DNA from 2 places in the Streptomyces sp. NPDC091280 genome. Region 2 is predicted to be linked to the other one. Evidence: riboswitches for the same ligand, from Rfam matches in the RefSeq annotation. Region 2 holds a riboswitch; the other holds the start of a gene.
What was found. Region 2 has a riboswitch for S-adenosylmethionine ahead of thrC (threonine synthase). Riboswitches for the same ligand answer to the same signal wherever they lie in the genome.
Positions count from the first base shown of each region.

Region 1: linked by a shared signal. The riboswitch ahead of ACIQPR_RS22420 (ABC transporter substrate-binding protein) and the one ahead of thrC (threonine synthase) in region 2 are both predicted to bind S-adenosylmethionine.

Region 1 covers NZ_JBIVUZ010000007.1:267,001-274,235, forward strand. The annotation lists gene ACIQPR_RS22400 (homoserine O-acetyltransferase) at 1-609, shown strand, start outside; gene ACIQPR_RS22405 (MFS transporter) at 793-2,289, opposite strand; gene ACIQPR_RS22410 (TauD/TfdA dioxygenase family protein) at 2,290-3,111, opposite strand; gene ACIQPR_RS22415 (AAA family ATPase) at 3,573-4,142, opposite strand; SAM riboswitch class IV at 4,342-4,454, shown strand; gene ACIQPR_RS22420 (ABC transporter substrate-binding protein) at 4,844-6,463, shown strand; gene ACIQPR_RS22425 (ABC transporter permease) at 6,467-7,235, shown strand, end outside.
Region 2 covers NZ_JBIVUZ010000001.1:1,234,023-1,241,257, forward strand. The annotation lists gene groL (chaperonin GroEL) at 1-1,446, opposite strand, end outside; gene ACIQPR_RS05715 (cold-shock protein) at 1,771-1,977, opposite strand; gene ACIQPR_RS05720 (MoaD/ThiS family protein) at 2,409-2,684, opposite strand; gene thrC (threonine synthase) at 2,681-3,994, opposite strand; SAM riboswitch class I at 4,010-4,164, opposite strand; gene ACIQPR_RS05730 (glucosyl-3-phosphoglycerate synthase) at 4,308-5,252, shown strand; gene ACIQPR_RS05735 (trehalose-6-phosphate synthase) at 5,305-6,807, shown strand; gene otsB (trehalose-phosphatase) at 6,795-7,235, opposite strand, start outside.

The DNA.
Region 1 (7,235 bases), on a different contig from region 2:
GAGCGTACGGACGCGCTCCTGCTGCTCGCCACCACGGCGGCGGCGAGCGCCGAGCAGATCGCGTGGACGAACATCCAGCTCCATGCGGTGCGTTCGGACCCGCACTGGCAGGGCGGCGACTACCACGACAGCGGCCGGGGTCCGGGTGCCGGTCTCGGCCTGGCCCGTCGTCTGGCCCATGTCACCTACCGCAGCGAGCCGGAGTTGGCGGTCCGCTTCGGCCGGGCGCCGCAGGACGCGGAGGATCCGTGGAACGGCGGCCGGTACCAGGTCGAGTCGTATCTCGACCACCACGCCGACAAGTTGGTGCGCCGGTTCGACGCGGGCAGCTACGTCACGCTGGCGGAGGCCATGAACACTCACGCCATCGGCCGCGACCGCGGCGACACGCGAGCGGCCCTGCGCCGGGTGACCGCGCGGACGCTGGTCGCCGGAGTCGACTCGGACCGGCTCTATCCCCCGTCCCAGCAGGCGGAGTTGGCGGCCGGCATCCCCGGCGCGGACCGGCTCCGTGTCATCGAGTCGCCGTACGGCCACGACGGTTTCCTGATCGAGACGGAACAGGTCGCGGCGCTCGTCCGTGAACTCGTCGGCCAGGGGCGGGAGTAGCGGCCTCTCGGCGGCGGGGGACGACCGTGAGCCGGACGGCGCCCGCCGTACCGAGTGCCGCCGCAACGGCCCTCCCGGCCGGGCCGTCGTCCTCGGTGCAGCCCTCCGCCCGCACGGCCACCGGACCGACCCGCTCGTCCCTGCGGGGACCACGACAGTCGTCGGCACACCGCGCCAGGACGGCTACCGCTCCTGCGGACTGCGGTCCTCGCGCCGCCGGTCGTGCCGGGGACCGGGACCGTTCGTGGTCGGGTCCCCGGGCCTGGGCGGACGGGGCGGGACGGCGGCCCGGCGCAGCCGCGCCGGCACGAGCGCGGCGGCGAGCAGACCGGCACAGACGCAGGAGGCCAGCGCGTACGCGGTTCGCGGGCCGCCGCCCACTGCCGTCGCGCCGGACGCGGTGTGCAGATAGACCGCCGATACGGCGCTGAGGCAGACGGCCGCAGCGATGCGCTGTGCCATCTGGAGGACGCCGCCGCCCACGCCCGCGGCCTCGGCCGGGGCGTGTTGCAGGACCTGTGTCTGGTTGGGCGAGACGGCGAGGCCGCCCGCCGCGCCGGACAGCGCCTGGGTCGCGGCGAGCACGATCGGCAGTGCGGCGGCCGGCACGAAGAGCACGGCCACCGCCCCGGCCAGGGCGGCACAGATCCCCGACACCAGCCCCACGCTCACCGTGCGCACCCCTATCCGCCGCACCAGCCGCCAGGCGAGCGCCGAGGAGACGCCCATCGCGAGCGCCGAGGGGAGCGAGACCGCCGCCGTCATCAGGGCCGACAGTCCGAGCCCGTCCTGGAGGAAGACGGTGAGCACGAGCGACGCGGCGATGGAGGAACCGAACTGGGCCATGGCGACGGCGGTGCCCAGCAGGTACGGCCGGGACGACGCGAGCGCCGGATGGACCAGCGGCACCCGGCCCCGCCGTACCCGCAGCCGCTGCTGCGCGACGAACGCCCCGGCCAGGGCGCACGCTCCGGCCGCCCACAGAAGTGCCGCTCCCCCACTGCCCGGTGTCCGGATGAACGGCACCATCACCGTCAGCGTGCACGCGCAGGCCAGGCCCAGGCCGGTCACGTCCAGCCGGGAGTCACGGGCGGTGCGCCGGGGCGGCGGCAGCCAGCGGGTGGCGAGGGTCAGGGTGACCAGTGCGCACGGTGCGCTCAGCAGGAGGCAGTAGCGCCAGCCGGTCCCGGCCCCGTATCCGGCGACGAGGGCGCCGCCGAGCGGTGGGCCGAGTGCGGCGGCCACGCCCGCCGTCACCGCGTACATTCCCAGCGCGCGGCCCCGGTCGAGCCCGTGGAACACGTCCTGAATGGTCCCGATGACCTGGGAGTTGACGAGTCCGGCGGCGGCTCCCTGCACCAGCCGGGCGCCGATCACGGTCCCCGGCCCGCCGCCGGTCGCGGCCACCACCCCGGCCAGGAGGAAGACGGCCATTCCGGCGAGGAAGAGCCGCTTGCGGCCGTGCAGGTCGCCGAGACTGCCCCCGGGTACGAGGGCCAGTCCGAACGCCAGCGAGTAACCGGCCACGATCCACTGGACGTCCGCCGCGCCGGCCCCCAGCGAGTGCCGCAGGCTGGGGACCGCGATGTTCAGAACTGCCTGGTCCAGCAGGGTGGTTGCCCCCGCGGCCAGACACACCAGCAGGACGCGGCGGGCGGCGCGGTCTTCTCCGGGGAGCATTCAGGCGTGCCGCGCCGTGGTGCCCGCGTCCGGCTCCACTCCGAGGACCTTGCGGTAGACGCGCTCTCCGTCGCCGTAGTCGTCGACGGCGTAGTGCCAGGTCGCCCGGTTGTCCCAGAGGACGAAGTCGCCGGGCCGCCAGCCGAAGCGGATCGTGTAGTCCGGCGAGGAGGCGTGCCGCAGCAGATGGTCGAGGAGGACCTTGCTCTCCGCCGGGGTGACACCGGTGAGCTGCTTCGCCGAGCTGCTGATGAAGAGGCCCTTGCGGCCGGTGGTGGGGTGGGTGAGGACGACGGGGTGCTCGACGGGCTCGCCGGGTGCGTTCTTCCTGCTGCCCTGCGCGTAGTTCTCGGCGTTGCCCGCGTAGAGGGCGCCGACCGATTCCAGCAGCACCTTGAACGGCTCCGACAGGTCGTCGTAGGCGGCCTGGAGGTCCGCCCACAGGGTGTGGCCGCCGAGTTCGGGCACGACCTCGTAGGTGAGGGACTCGATCGCGAAGACGGGCTCGCGCCAGAGCCCGCCGATGTGCCAGGTGCTGGCCTTGCCCGTGTGCTTGACGTCGTACGGATACACAAGCGGGTTGTCCGGGTGCTTCAGCGCGGTGGGGTGGTCGAAGGGCCGGGCGAACAGGCCTACGGCGGCGACCTGCTGATCGGGCGTCAGATGCTGACCGCGGAAGACGAGGACCTTGTGGTCGCGGAAGGCCCGGCGCAGTTCCTCGGCGGTGCTCTCGTCGACGGGCGCGGTCAGGTCGACGCCGGCGACTTCGGCGCCGAAGCGGGGCCCTGCCCTGAGGATGTCGAGACGGGCGGCGGTGGTCATGGCGTTCTCCTCTGCGGCGACTGCTGTGCGGCTGGTGGGCGTGCGGCTGGTCGGGGCCGTCCGCCGGTCCTCGGCACCGGTGCGCGTGGAGCCGCGAAAGCGGCGCGAGTCGACGTGCCCGGTCACCACCCGTGGGTCGTCGGGCAGCGCGAAGAGGGAGCGGACGGCGCTCGGCGTCTCCTCGCACAGCGACTCAACGGCCGTACGGGGGTTACCGGTTGCGAGGGAGCGAAGGGGTGCGGGGAAGGGGCCGTGGAACGGCGATCAGCAACAGACCTCGTCGAACTGGTCGGCGCGGCGGCTCACCCAGAACGGGTCGAGCAGCACCGTGTGTGCCTGGCCAGTTGTGTCCATGGCCGGATCAAAGCACACCCGGAAAGGTGCGTCCACCACGCGTCCGAGCGGTGGGACGACCGGGGGCGTCGACCGCTGCGGTGACCGCACCCTCCCGGAACCACCGCTCAGGCCCCGCGGTCGGACACGTCGTCGGTGAGTCGGGCGATGGTGTCCGCGATCAGCGCCACCCGGTCGGCCAGGTCACCGGCCGGTACCTCCACGAGGTCGTAGCCGAACCGCCGATAGCTCTCTTCGTGGACGCGCTCGAACACGAGGGACTCCTCGAAGCTGATCCGGCGGGCGGCCGTGGGCTCGCAGAATCCGAGGTTGCGGACGAAGAAGACCTGCGGTTCATAGATCCGGTCACGGGTGACCCGGTCGATCTCGGCGAGCAGCGCGGCCGGCGCGGGGCGGCCGAGGTAGGTACTGAGGGCGTGTGTGCACACCGGAGACCTGTCGTAGACCTGCCGGGTCACGCCCTCCGTCACGGACGTCACCTGTCGCAGACGCTGCAGATCGACCACCTTCCGGACGAAGCCCTGCCGGGTCCAGGGCTCGGCGTCTCCCCCGGCCTGCTCGTGGGCGATGACCGCGGTGGCGGCCTCCTCGACGACGTCGAATCCGTCCGCGCGCAGCCGGCGCAGGATCGTGGTCTTTCCGGCACCGGGCGCGCCGGTGAGGATGTAGCGCTTCATGGTGGGTCCTCTGGTGGCCGTGAACCGGCAGGCGGCAGACGGCAGTTCGGGAAGAGGGAGCGATCGACTCAGTGCCGTGGGGGCAGGGCGGGGAGAGCCTCGTCCGCGACCGCGCGACGGCAGGTTCAGAAGTTTCCCCGACGCCGGACCTCTGCCCCGGCATTGACGCACAGCGAGACGACTCCCTACGATCTCCAGTGGCATCGAGTGTCAGCAACAAGCCCTGGCTGGCTGACCGGCAACCCTCCGACGCGGTGGGGTGCTCCAGGTGAAAGCCCGGCAGAGACACTGACGACTCTGCAAGCGCGCGACCCCGTGACCGGGGTCCCGGACATGGAGGACGGCGTGCCCGACAGCTACGACCTGAGTGCCTCCTGTCCCGACGCCGTGGTTTTCTCCCGGCTCTCCCGTCGGCGCCACATCGACCTGAAGCGCTGCGCCGGCTGTCTCTGTCACAGCTGACCAGGTCCGGCCGCAGAGCCTGACATCCGTCACCGCTGTTTCTCCGGCACAGCCCCGTTTCCCCCTTCACCTTCCCTTCTTCGACGAGTCGACATGCGCGCGGGCGCGTCCCGTGCCGGCCGGCACGTCCTCCCCGCCCCACCGGATCCACCCCGCCGGGGTCGATACCGTCCGCGCGCCCCGCCACGTTCCGCACAGGTCCGTGTGCACGGGGTGACACGAGTAGGAGCACCTCTCCCGTGACAGCACATCCGGTCTCCCGAACCACCCGACGGGCGGCTACGGCCGCTCTCGTGACCACCAGTTTCCTGCTGACCGCCTGCGGATCGGGGGGCGGTGGCGCCGGCGACACCGGCGGCCGGGCCACGTCCGGTGGGACGCTGACCTTCGCGGTGGGCTCCGACGCCGGTTGCGTGGACCCGCAGCAGGTGGCCAGCAACGACACCATCTACTCGGTGCGGCAGATCGTCGACTCGCTGACCGACCAAAACCCCCAGACCGGCAAGATCGTGCCGTGGCTGGCGAAGAGCTGGGACATCAGCTCCGACGCGACGACGTTCACGTTCCATCTCAGATCGGGTGTCACCTTCAGCGACGGGTCCAAGCTGACCGCGCAGGTGGTCAAGGACAACTTCGACGCGGTGCCGAAGCTCGGCGCGCTGGGCACCCTCGCCGAGGGCTATCTGAGCGGCCTCAAGAGCACCACCGTGGTCGACCCGCTCACCGTGAAGGTGACCTTCCAGCAGCCCAACGCCCAGTTCCTGCAAGCCACTTCGACACACTCGCTGGGCATCGAGTCGTCGGCGAGCGTGCAGCGGAGCCCGCAGGAGAAGTGCAGCAAGGGCGTGGTCGGCTCCGGGCCCTTCGTGCTGAAGCAGTATGTGCAGAACCAGTCGATCACGCTCGCCAAGCGCACCGGATACGCGTGGGGTTCCTCGCTGTGGCGCAAGAGCGGGGAGGCCTACCTCGACAAGGTGGTCTTCAAGGTCGTGCCCGAGGCGGGAGTACGGGCCGGCAGTCTCCAGTCGGGGCAGGTCGACGCGATCAGCAGCGTCGGCAAGGCCAACGAGGCGGCGCTCAAGGGCGGTCAGGTCACCCTCCAGCGGCGGGCCAATCCGGGCGTGGTGTTCGGGCTGGCGCTCAACAACTCGCGGCCGGTCCTGAAGGACGCGCGGGTGCGCCAGGCCATCGGGTTCGCCATCGACCGCAAGCAGATCGCCGACGCGGTGTTCCCGACCGGGACCCAGCCCGCGACCAGCGTCCTGGCGCACACCACACCCGACTACACGGACCTGTCCTCGGACCTGACGACCGACGCGGCCAAGGCGAAGTCCCTGCTGGACGCGGCCGGTTGGAAGACCGGCAGCGACGGCGTCCGGACGAAGGACGGCAAGAAGCTGAGCCTCACCGTCGACTGGATCCCCAACTCGGCCACGAACCAGCCCGCGTTGGAGCTGATCCAGCAGCAACTGAAGGCCGTCGGCATCGGTCTGACGCTCAAGCAGCTCCAGGTCACCCAGCTCGCCCCGACCCTCCAGTCCGGCGACTTCGACGTGGCGTGGAGCAACATCACCCGCGCCGACCCCGACATCCTGCGCAGCTCCTTCTCCACCAAGCTGGCGAACTTCTACCGCCTGCCCGCGAGCCCGCTCGACACGGCGCTGACCGGACAGGCGGCCACCACGGACACCGCGAAGCGCGCCCAACTCGTGCAGCAGGCGCAGGAGTTGCTCGTCAAGAACGCCTACTACGCGCCGGTGGTCGAGCTCCAGACCCAGATCGGCGTGGCGAAGAAGGTGCACGCCCTGAACTTCGACGCCTCCAGCCGGATCCAGCTGCACGACACCTGGATCGGCTGACCCGTGCGCCGCTACGCGATCAAACGGCTCGCCCAGGCGGTCGGCGTGCTGTGGGCCGCCTACACGGTGTCCTTCCTGGTCCTCGACTTCCTGCCGGGCGATCCGGTCACGGCGATGGCGAGTGCCGGAATGGACTCCGGGACGGTCGACCCGGCCCAACTGGCGGCGCTGCGCCACGAGTACGGCTTCGACAAGCCGGTCCTGGCGCAGTACGCCGACTACCTCGGCCGGGCGGTGCGCGGGGACTTCGGGAACTCCGTCTCCACGGGCCGGCCGGTGTCCTCGACACTGGCCGACGCCCTGCCGCAGACCCTCCAGCTGACCGGCGCCGCGCTGCTCCTCGCCGTGCTGCTCGGCGGCGGCCTGGCGGTGGTCGCGACCTACACCTCGCGTCGGTGGCTGCGCCAACTGCTGCTGTCCCTGCCGCCGTTGGGGGTGTCGGTCCCGACGTTCTGGGTGGGGCTGCTGCTCGTCGAGTCGTTCTCCTTCCGCCTGCACTGGTTCCCCGCGTTCGGCAACGACGGGCTGCGGGGGCTGATCCTGCCGGCCCTGACGCTGGCGATCCCGACCGGCGCGCAGGTGGCACAGGTCCTGGCCAAGAGCCTGCTCACCGCGCTGGACCAGGCCTATGTGGAGACCGCCCGGGCCAAGGGCGCCGGGCGGTGGCGCGTCCATCTGCGGCACGCCCTGCGCAACGCGTCCCTGCCCGCGCTCACCGTGGTCGGCCTGCTGGTCGGGCAGTTGATCGCCGGTTCGGTGGTCGTCGAGACGG
Region 2 (7,235 bases):
GTACTCGCCGGACGCGGCGTTGAGGCCGTGACCCGGGGTGAGGTTGCGGACCTTCTCCACCACGACGCCGCCTTCGAGGCCGGCGTTGACGGCGATCTGCTTCAGCGGGGCCTCAAGGGCCAGCTTCACGATCGCGGCACCGGTGGCCTCGTCGCCGTCGAGCTCCAGCTTCTCGAAGACGTGGCCCGCCTGGATGAGCGCGACGCCGCCACCGGCGACGATGCCCTCCTCGACGGCCGCCTTCGCGTTGCGGACGGCGTCCTCGATGCGGTGCTTGCGCTCCTTGAGCTCGACCTCGGTGGCCGCGCCCGCCTTGATGACGGCGACGCCACCGGCGAGCTTGGCCAGGCGCTCCTGGAGCTTCTCGCGGTCGTAGTCCGAGTCGCTGTTCTCGATCTCGGCGCGGATCTGGTTGACCCGGCCGGCGACCTGGTCGGCGGAGCCGGAGCCGTCGACGATGGTGGTCTCGTCCTTGGTGATGACGACCTTGCGGGCGCGGCCGAGGAGGTCCACGGTCGCGTTCTCCAGCTTGAGGCCGACCTCCTCGGAGATCACCTCGCCGCCCGTGAGGATGGCGATGTCGCCGAGCATGGCCTTGCGGCGGTCGCCGAAGCCCGGAGCCTTGACGGCGACGGACTTGAAGGTGCCGCGGATCTTGTTGACGACCAGCGTGGACAGGGCCTCGCCCTCGACGTCCTCGGCGATGATCAGCAGCGGCTTGCCCGACTGCATGACCTTCTCCAGGAGCGGGAGCAGGTCCTTGACGTTGGCGATCTTGGAGTTCGCGATCAGGATGTACGGGTCGTCGAGGACGGCCTCCATACGCTCCATGTCGGTCGCGAAGTACGCCGAGATGTAGCCCTTGTCGAAGCGCATGCCCTCGGTGAGCTCCAGCTCAAGACCGAAGGTCTGCGACTCCTCGACGGTGATGACGCCTTCCTTGCCGACCTTGTCCATCGCCTCGGCGATGAGCTCGCCGATCTGGGTGTCGGCGGCGGAGATGGAGGCCGTCGAAGCGATCTGCTCCTTGGTCTCCACGTCCTTGGCCTGCTCAAGGAGGGCACCGGAGACGGCCTCGACGGCCTTCTCGATACCGCGCTTGAGGGCCATCGGGTTGGCGCCGGCGGCTACGTTGCGCAGGCCTTCCTTGACGAGGGCCTGGGCGAGGACGGTCGCGGTGGTCGTACCGTCACCGGCGACGTCGTCCGTCTTCTTGGCGACTTCCTTGACCAGCTCGGCGCCGATCTTCTCGTACGGGTCCTCCAGCTCGATCTCCTTGGCGATGGAGACACCATCGTTGGTGATCGTGGGGGCGCCCCACTTCTTCTCAAGGACGACGTTGCGGCCCTTGGGGCCGAGGGTGACCTTGACGGCGTCGGCGAGCTGGTTCATGCCGCGCTCAAGGCCTCGCCGCGCCTCCTCGTCGAACGCGATGATCTTGGCCATGTGAAGTGGTCCTCCCGGACTGGGGTGGATTGCTCCGGACCGCGCTGGCGCCCGCGACGGACGGCTCGCCTGCCCCGTGGCTCCTTGCGCCACCTGGCCTGCGGGCCTCACCGACCCGATCCTTCGTTATCACTCTCACCTTCAGAGTGCTAACGCCAATGATTAGCACTCGGCATGGTCGAGTGCAAGCGGCTCCCGAGTACTGGCACCCCCGACCAGGAGGCTCGCACGCCGAAGGGCCCGTACCCCAGGAGGTGACCCCCCAGGAGTACGAGCCCTTCGGTGAGGAACGAAGAACGTCGCTGCTGTTCGTCGGCGCGTGCTTCAGCCGGTCGCGAGCCGGACCATGTCCGCCTGCGGCCCCTTCTGACCCTGCGAGATCTCGAAATCGACCCGCTGACCCTCTTCCAGGGTGCGGTAGCCGTCCATCTGAATCGCGCTGTAGTGGACGAAAACATCCGCACCACCGTCGACCGCGATGAAGCCGTACCCCTTCTCCGCGTTGAACCATTTGACGGTGCCCTGAGCCATGCCTAACTCCCCTATTACTGGCCCTTGCACGGATCCGCACTTCGCGGATCCGGGTCAGACCTCACCCCCCACAGGATTGGGGGCGTGCGCCGGAACGCGTCGACCGCGGCCGAATGTATCCGTCCAACTGCCGTCTGCAACAGGTCAATCCGACGAGAATTCCGGGCAGGACCGGTCGGGAATTTACGGAGAATTCGTCCGACTTCAGGGCAAGTCGGGCCCGATAAAGGGCACATAAGGCGCAAAAGAGCCACACACTTTGGCTACTTCTCGTCGCACAAGGAGCCGGTACTCATATGCGTTCGGCATGCGGGATGGAGCGCGTTCCCCAACTGTACCGTGCTCAACCATAGAGAATTGCCCCCTCCGCTTCTCTCGCGGAAGAGGCAATTCGATGAACACTCGGTAATCTACGTTACCGAGGGTAACGATCAACCCCCGGCAACGGCCGGAATGATCGAGACGCCGGCCCCGTCCGGAGTCGCCGTCTCCAGCCCCTGCTCGAACCGCACATCGTCGTCGTTGACGTAGACGTTGACGAACCGGCGCAGCTTGCCCTGGTCGTCCAGGACGCGGGCGGCGATGCCGGTGTGGTTCTTCTCCAGGTCGCCGATGACCTCGGCGAGGGTGGCGCCCTCGGCGGCGACCTCGGCCCTGCCGCCGGTGTAGGTGCGCAGGATGGTGGGGATGCGGACGGTCACGCTCATGCGAGGCCAGCCTCTCGGAAGGAGTCCAGGTTCGGGCGGATGGTCGCGGTGAGGCCGGTGTCGGCGACCGCGTCCAGGGTCTTGAGGCCGTCGCCGGTGTTCAGCACGACCGTGGTGAGCGTCGGGTCCAGCAGGCCGTTGTCGATCAGCTTCTTCGTCACGCCCACGGTCACCCCGCCCGCCGTCTCGGCGAAGATGCCCTCGGTGCGGGCCAGCAGCCTGATCGCCTCGACGATCTGCTCGTCGTCCACGTCCTCCACCGCACCGCCCGTGCGCCGGGCGATGTCGAGGACGTAGGGCCCGTCCGCCGGGTTGCCGATGGCGAGGGACTTGGCGATGGTGTTCGGCTTCTGCGGGCGGACCACGTCGTGCCCGGCCTTGTAGGCCACGGACACCGGCGAGCAGCCCTCCGCCTGGGCGCCGAAGATCTTGTACGGCTTGTCCTCGACGAGCCCCAGCTTGATCAGTTCCTGGAGGCCCTTGTCGATCTTCGTGAGCTGCGAGCCGGAGGCGATCGGCACGACCAGCTGGTCCGGGAGCCGCCAGCCGAGCTGCTCGCAGATCTCGTACGCCAGGGTCTTGGAGCCCTCCGCGTAGTACGGCCGCAGGTTGACGTTGACGAAGCCCCAGCCCTCGCCGGCCGGGTCGCCGATCAGCTCGGAGCAGAAGCGGTTCACGTCGTCGTAGTTGCCCTCGATGCCGACCAGCTCGCCGCCGTAGACCGCGGCCATGACGACCTTGCCCTGCTCCAGGTCGTGCGGGATGAACACGCAGGAGCGGAAGCCGGCCCGGGCGGCGGCGGCGCCGACGGCGCCCGCGAGGTTGCCGGTGGAGGAGCAGGAGAGGGTGGTGAAGTCGAAGGCGCGGGCCGCCTCGATGGCCTGCGCGACGACACGGTCCTTGAAGGAGTGGGTCGGGTTGCCGGAGTCGTCCTTGACGAACAGCTTGCCGGCGTCGACGCCCAGTGCGCGGGCGAGGTTGTCGGCCTGGACGAGCTTGGTCCAGCCGGGGTTGATGTTCGGCTTGGTCGCCACGTCGGCGGGGACGGGCAGGAGGGACGCGTAGCGCCAGATGTTCGCGGGGCCCGCTTCGATCCGCTTGCGGAGCTCTTCGGTGTCGTAGCCCGAGAAGTCGTAGGCGATCTCCAGCGGGCCGAAACACTCCTCGCAGGCGAAGACCGGGCCGAGCGGGACGCGGTGGCCGCATTCGCGGCAGGAGAGCGCGGTGGCGGGGCCGAGATCGACGGCGTTCGCGGAGCCGGTGTCAGTGTTCGCGGTGTTCGTGGTGCTTGCGACAGTCTGCGCAGCCATGGAGGCGAGGCCCTTTCCTCATCTTCCTCACGACGCGTTTCGCCGTGAGACGGATTTGGCACCTTCCCGAGCCGGGAGCCTCGGCACATGTACGTGTACATGCGACAAGACCGGCTGGAGGGTTGCCGGGGCTTCAACGGGCCGTATCCCTCTGCCCCTCTGGATGAGCGGTGTTCAGTTGTGTATGCAATTGTCTCGCCGACGGCCTCGGACATGTAATGGTCATCAGCGTTGTTCAAGACTGTAACCGAAGGCCAGGACAGTTGAGTGAGCCGTCCGAACCGCGAGATGGAACGCAGAGGAGCCGCGCAACGTGCTGAAGGAAGTCGAGCACTGGCTGAGCACCCGCTCCTGGTCCCTGACCGACCGGCCGCTCCACAAGATCCTGGCCGCGAAGCACCGCACGGGCCAGTCGGTCTCCGTCGTGCTGCCCGCGCTGAACGAGGAGGCGACGGTCGGCGAGATCGTCGCCGTCATCCGGCACGACCTCATGCAGCAGGTCCCCCTCGTCGACGAGATCGTCGTCGTCGACTCCGGGTCCACCGACCGCACCTCCGAGGTGGCCGCCGCGGCGGGCGCCCGGGTGGTGCACCGCGACGACATCCTGCCCCGCATCCCCGCCGTGCCCGGCAAGGGCGAGGTGCTGTGGCGCTCCCTGCTGGTGACGAGCGGGGACATCGTCTGCTTCGTCGACGCGGACCTGAAGGAGTTCTCCTCCGACTTCGTCACCGGCATCGTGGGCCCGCTGCTCACCGACCCGGGCGTCGACCTCGTCAAGGCGATGTACGACCGCCCGCTCGCCGGCGCGGCCGGACAGGGCGGCCGGGTCACCGAGCTGATGGCCCGCCCGCTGCTGAACATGCACTGGCCCCAACTGGCCGGATTCGTCCAGCCGTTGGGCGGTGAGTACGCGGCCCGCCGCTCGCTGCTGGAGCAGCTGCCGTTCCCCGTCGGCTACGGCGTAGAACTGGGCATGCTCGTCGACGCGCTGCACCTGGTGGGCCTGGACGCGCTCGCGCAGGTCGACGTCGGTGTGCGCAAGCACCGGCACCAGGACGGGCAGGCGCTGGGGCGGATGGCCGCGCAGATCTACCGCACGGCCCAGCTCCGGCTGGCCCGCGGGCATCTCGTCCGGCCCTCCCTGACCCAGTTCGAGCGGGGTCCGGACGGTTTCGAGCCGCGCACGTACTCCGTGGACACGGAGGAACGGCCGCCGATGGCGGACATCGCCGAGTACCAGTCCCGCAAGGTGGCGTAACCCGCCCCGTCCGCACGTTTGAGCGTTTCCGGGCCGGGCTAGGTTGTGCCGTATGGCTTCTACGTCAGCTACGTCAGCTACGTCGGCCGCGAAGGCCCAGGTGCTCGTCGCGTCCAACCGCGGCCCGGTCTCCTACGAGGTCGGCGACGACGGTGCGCTGCGCGCCAGGCGCGGCGGCGGCGGGCTGGTGTCCGGGCTGTCGGCGATCGGCCCGGACGCGGACGCCCTGTGGGTGTGCTCGGCGCTGTCCGACGGCGACCGCGAGGCGGTACGGCGCGCGGTCGGCGAGGACGGCGTACGGATGCTGGACATCCCCGCGGACGTGCACAGCGACGCGTACAACGGCATCGCCAACTCCGTGCTGTGGTTCGTCCACCACATGCTCTACCAGACCCCGCTGGAGCCGGTCTTCGACGCGGAGTTCCGGCGCCAGTGGGCGTCGTACGAGACGTACAACCGGGCGTTCGCGACGGCGCTGGCGGAGGAGGCCGCCGAGGGGGCAGCGGTGCTGGTGCAGGACTACCACCTGTGCCTGGTGCCGGGGATGCTGCGGGAACTGCGGCCGGATCTGCGGATCGGCCACTTCTCGCACACGCCGTGGGCGCCGGTGGAGTACTTCGGGATGCTGCCCGACGACATCCAGGTACGGCTCATGGAGGGCCTGCTCGGCGCGGACCGGGTGGGATTCCTGACCTGGCCGTGGGCGACGGCGTTCCAGAACTGCGTGCAGGGGCTCGATCCCTACCGGTGGCTCCCCTTGTGGCCGACGGGTTCTCCCCGGGCGGTCGAGCATGTGCGGCGCGATCCGGACACCGGGCGCGAGCGGATCACCCGGAAGACGTTCATCGGCGTCCACAGCCTCGGTGCCGACGCCGACTTCCTGCGCGTCCGCTCGCACGAGCCGGACGTCGAGGAGCGGATGGCCGCGCTGCGCGAGGAGATCGGCGAGGGCCGCAGGACGATCGTCCGGGTGGACCGGACCGAGCTGTCGAAGAACATCGTGCGCGGCCTGCTGGCGTACCGGCAACTGCTCGACGACCACCCCGAGTGGCGGGAACGGGTCGTGCACGTGGCCTTCGCCTACCCGTCCCGGCAGGACCTCGCCGTGTACCGGGACTACACGGCCGAGGTGCGACGGCTCGCGAAGGAGATCAACTCCCTTTACGGGAAGCCTGGTTGGACCCCGGTCGTCCTGCACGTCAAGGACGACTTCGCCCGCTCCCTGGCCGCGTACCGCCTCGCCGACGTCGTCCTCGTCAATCCCATCCGCGACGGTATGAACCTGGTCGCCAAGGAGGTCCCGGTCGTCTCCGACGAGGGCTGCGCGCTGGTCCTGTCCCGCGAGGCGGGCGCCTTCCAGGAACTCGGCAAGGACGCGATCCCCGTCAACCCGTACGACGTCGTCGCCACGGCCGACGCCCTCCACGAGGCCCTGACGATGCCGGACGAGGAACGCGCCGGGCGGACGAAGCGGCTGGCCGCGGCGGCCACGGCGCTGCCGCCGGCCCAGTGGTTCCTGGACCAGCTGAACGCCCTGCGGGATCAGCCGAGTTGAGCCGCGAGCGCGGACAGCAGGGCCACGACTCCCGCCGCGCCGTCCACCACCAGGTCCGCGCGTTCGCGTAGTTCCGCGACCTCGTCGTTGCCGCTGCACACCAGCAGGCCGGGGACGCCGTCGGAGCGGAGCTTCTCCACCGCGGCGAAGGCGGGCAGGTCGCCCAGGTCGTCGCCCGCGTAAAGGACGGACTCGGCGCCGGTCTCGCGCAGGTACTCGGTGAGCGCCACGCCCTTGTCCATGCCGGGCGGGCGCAACTCCAGGACCATACGGCCCGGTTCGACGATCAGGCCGTGGCGGGCGGCGAAGTCGGTGAGGGGGCCGCGCAGCGCCTCGAACGCGGCCTGGGGGTCGTCGGCGCGGCGGGTGTGGACGGCGAGGGCGCGGCCCTTCTCCTCGATCCAGGTGCCCTGCCAGGCGCCGATACG